2 regions of the Enterobacter cloacae subsp. cloacae ATCC 13047 genome follow, and region 2 is predicted to be linked to the other one. Evidence: predicted binding sites of a transcription regulator. Region 2 holds the regulator's gene; the other holds the start of a gene.
What was found. The regulator LexA, encoded in region 2, represses DNA repair genes until DNA is damaged. The targets are predictions, from matches to a motif close to TNCTGTATGTACATACAGNA.

Region 1 (2,201 bases), 2.4 Mb from region 2:
CGAATACTGGGGAAACACCAGTGTCGTGGTCGTCGCCAGCGTTGCTGTTGCTGGAGTCAGCGCGCCATACCATGCCGCCCAGACGGGTGTACACGTCCAGATCGTCAGTTACTGGGTAACCCAGTTTAGCAGTCAGCTGAACGCCCTGAGCTTTGAAAGCGCCATTGGTTTCGTTGCCTTTGTAAGGCATACGACCTAACCAGTCGTAACCCATTTCAAAGCCAACATACGGGTTAACCTGATAGCCACCGAACGCACCTGCACCAAGCTGGCTCTCGTGAGTCGGGCCATCATTGTTGTTTGCGCTGTTGTACCAGCCGGTGTCATGGAACTGAGACCAGCCCAGTTTACCACCTGCATACCAGGTATTATCTTTCGGAGCGGCCTGCGCTACGGTAGCGAAGCCAGCCAGTGCCACTGCAATCGCGATAGCTGTCTTTTTCATTTTTTGCGCCTCGTTATCATCCAAAATTCGCCATGAAAATCTCAATCGAGAATCACGGTTAAATCCTTCACCGGGGGGCGTGGTCAAATATAAATCTACCGATATCTTCGGCTTAGGCCGAGCACCCCTGGCGATGTAAAGTCTACAACGTAGCTGAAAACTTACAAGTGTGAAGTCCGTCAGGCATATGAAAAAAAAAGTTCCGTATACCGATTATTTAACAATTTCTGAACGAAATTTGTGCAATAAAATTAAGAAGAACCGCACCAGACAAGCCTTGCCGCCGTTTTGGACGATGGAACTAAAAGCGCATCTTAAGGTCGAAAAAAATTCCAGGAAAACTCTTAAATTTGTTCAGTGATACAAATTTGAGTGAATTTTTAGCCCAGAAAGTTGTCCTCTGCGGTAAGAATCCTGGCGAACCGGGCGCATGATAAAGCCGATCGCATTGCCTTCTTCTGCCGCTTCGGTGAGGCGAAAATGTTCCTGCTCCGTCAATTCGTCTGATAACCATCCAATCACCACGCTGTAATTCCCTGTACGTAATGCCCGGATCATCGACTCAACCGTATCGCAAGGAGAGAGTTGGTTAATTTGCATGACCTTCGTCAGCGGCAGGCCTGCAGACTGAACCCATTCCCGGCTCAGTTTCTGCTGCGGCGTCAGCCAGAGCTGCCAGCGCGATTGCTGACCAAGCTGCTGCAAGAGCGGCAGTAACAGAAGTTGGGTCAACAGGGGCTGGTCTTCACGATAAACCACTTCACTGATAAGCCCTGTCGAAACACGCCCGACGGCGTTCTGTGCGACATCGCCAGCGGTAGAAGAGAAAGATGTTGAGCGATTTGCATAGCCTGAAGTGTACATAATCATTCCAGCCCTGTAGTTACTGTATGAATATACAGTAACCCCTGTATGCATAAAGATCAACCTCAATTTCGGAAAGCGACTCGCAAAATTCATTCATTCCTGGCGAACCTGAAAAAATCATCTTGCTCATCGGCAATAAGTTGCCTATTTTCCTGTTAACGGATCCGTTAGTAAGAAATGTCGTCGTTAATATCTGATTTTTAATGGAAATATCATGAAAAAGATATCTTATGAACGGATTTATAAATCCCAGGAATACCTCTCTCCATTAGGAGAAATTCATCATCGTGCGCTTTTTGGTGGCTATACCCTGGCCGTCGATGAGGCGGTGTTTGCCATGGTGTCAGACGGTGAGCTTTACCTTCGCGCCTGTGAGGAAAGTGCGAAGTACTGTGTAAAAAACGGATCCTCATTTTTGACCTTAATGAAACGCGGCCGGCCGATCCTTCTCAACTATTATCGTGTGGATGACGGTCTCTGGCAGGACAGGGAGCGGCTGCTTCAGCTTTCCTCTTACGCGCTTAATGCCGCGCGTAAAGAGCGCATACAACGCTACCAGCGAAACCGGCTAAAGGATCTGCCCAACCTGACTTTTCAGCTGGAAGTCCTGCTCTGTGAAGCCGGGATTACCAACGAAGATACCCTCCGGTCGCTGGGAGCCAGAACGAGCTGGCTAAAGCTGCGGGCAAAGAATAAAGCGCTCAGTATTAAAGTACTGTTTGCCCTGGAAGGGGCGATTGAGGGCCTGCATGAAGCGGCACTCCCGGCGGAAATTCGCCGGGAGCTGACGGAGTGGTTTAATGCGCTGCCTGAGCCACAGGAGAATCGCTCCTCCAGGTAGCGATTTGCTGTTGCAGTCGGCAAATTTCTGGCAGCAGAGCGATAAGCA
Region 2 (2,201 bases):
AAAGCTGTCGCGCCCCAGCCAGGAGACGGCGAAGAATTTCTGGATGCCATTAAGCATGCGTAACGGTGGGTTCTCTTCCCCCTTTTCGCGGCCCGGACGACGACCAAACATCACCGACACCGGCACCATCTGCACATCCAGATCGGGATTGCTGCGATGCAGGTCGAGATAGTCGTGGAACAGCTTAATGGACTCTTCTTTTGGCGTGTAATAGGTAAACACGCGTGGCCCACCGTGAATGAACACGTATCGCGGCAACAGCGTACCGTCGACTTCTAACGGTTCAAGCGGGTCAGGTAAATCATGCGCCAGACACTGGGCGCGAAGCGTCAGCAAGTCTGCCTTCGAGTTATAAGGCAAAACATACATAATAGGGCGCGACGTATCGAGCCCCAATTCCAGCGCGGGTTCTGCTGGGATAGACTTACTTTTTACCAGGACGCTTAATGGTAAATTAAGTAATTTGTAGTAAATTCGTGGCCAGCCAGACATAAACGATGTAAAGCCTCTGGTTAATAATGCAATTGCGGCGCAAGGATAACAGAAAGCGCGCGAAATTACTGTTGTTACCCGTCATACTTCAGGCTACAGCGCAACACGTTGCGCCTCCTGTTATTGACGCTATTTCAAATAAAAGGTTCTTTTAATGGCCAATAATACCACTGGGTTAACCCGTATCATTAAAGCTGCTGGCTATTCCTGGAAAGGTTTTCGCGCCGCTTGGGTCAACGAAGCCGCGTTTCGCCAGGAGGGTGTCGCCGCGATTGTCGCGGTGATTATCGCCTGTTTCCTTGATGTTGATGCCATTACCCGCGTGCTTCTGATCGGCTCCGTGCTGTTGGTGATGATAGTGGAAATTCTTAATAGCGCTATTGAGGCCGTTGTGGACCGTATTGGCTCTGATTTCCACGAACTTTCTGGCCGGGCAAAAGACATGGGCTCTGCTGCCGTGTTGCTGGCGATTATCACTGCGGTCATCACCTGGGTCACGCTGCTTTGGTCACATTTCCGATGAGCCTCGAGGAATAATTAAGTCCCTGGTTTTTTGTGCAGTTTTTGGTTCCAAAATCGCCTTTGACTGTATATACTCACAGCATAACTGTATATACACCCAGGGGGCGGAATGAAAGCGTTAACGACCAGGCAGCAAGAGGTGTTTGATCTCATTCGGGATCATATCGGCCAGACGGGTATGCCACCCACGCGTGCGGAAATCGCGCAGCGTCTGGGCTTCCGTTCTCCGAACGCTGCCGAGGAACACCTGAAAGCGCTGGCGCGTAAAGGCGTAATTGAGATTGTATCGGGTGCTTCACGCGGTATCCGCCTGCTGGTGGAAGAAGAGACGGGCATTCCGCTGGTGGGGCGCGTCGCGGCAGGTGAACCTCTGCTGGCGCAACAGCATATTGAAGGCCACTACCAGGTTGATCCCGGCATGTTCAAGCCGAGCGCGGATTTCCTGCTGCGTGTAAGCGGTATGTCCATGAAAGACATCGGTATTCTTGACGGCGATCTGCTTGCGGTGCATAAAACGCAAGACGTGCGTAACGGCCAGGTTGTGGTGGCACGCATCGATGATGAAGTCACCGTTAAACGCCTGAAAAAGCAAGGTAATACGGTTCAGCTGCTGCCGGAAAACAACGAGTTTTCCCCGATTGTGGTAGACCTCCGCGAACAAAACTTCTCTATCGAGGGGCTGGCGGTAGGGGTCATTCGCAACGGAGAATGGCTGTAATCTCATCCTGACAGGCTACGGATCTGCCGTGGCCTGATTCTTTATCCACTCCCGGTATTTTTTCATGTCACTGCTTACGGCATCCGATAAGGCATTGTGGCGTCTTGCACTGCCGATGATTTTTTCCAATATCACCGTTCCTCTGCTGGGGCTGGTGGATACGGCAGTTATTGGTCACCTTGATTCACCCATCTATCTGGGCGGTGTGGCGATTGGCGCGACGGCGACCAGCTTCCTTTTTATGCTCCTGCTCTTTTTGCGCATGAGTACCACCGGGCTTACGGCGCAGGCGTACGGTGCTAAAGATCCTTTGCGTCTGGCGCGCGCGCTGGTTCAGCCGTTAATTCTGGCGCTTGGGGCAGGCGCGTTAATCGCTATATTACGTACCCCACTGATTGATCTGGCGCTGCATGTCGTTGGCGGCAGCGAGGCGGTACTGGAGCAGGCACGACGCTTCCTTGAAATTCGC

Region 1: a site for LexA is predicted at 1,330-1,349, ahead of sulA (SOS-induced cell division inhibitor SulA). Genes of this name have one in related genera too.

The regions. Positions count from the first base shown of each region.
Region 1 is NC_014121.1:2,726,535-2,728,735, reverse strand. Features, by position in the region: gene ompA (porin OmpA) at 1-445, opposite strand, end outside; gene sulA (SOS-induced cell division inhibitor SulA) at 800-1,309, opposite strand; gene ECL_RS13190 (TfoX/Sxy family DNA transformation protein) at 1,527-2,153, shown strand; gene yccS (YccS family putative transporter) at 2,110-2,201, opposite strand, start outside.
Region 2 is NC_014121.1:310,048-312,248, forward strand. Features, by position in the region: gene plsB (glycerol-3-phosphate 1-O-acyltransferase PlsB) at 1-492, opposite strand, end outside; gene ECL_RS01460 (diacylglycerol kinase) at 647-1,015, shown strand; gene lexA (transcriptional repressor LexA) at 1,124-1,732, shown strand; gene dinF (MATE family efflux transporter DinF) at 1,797-2,201, shown strand, end outside.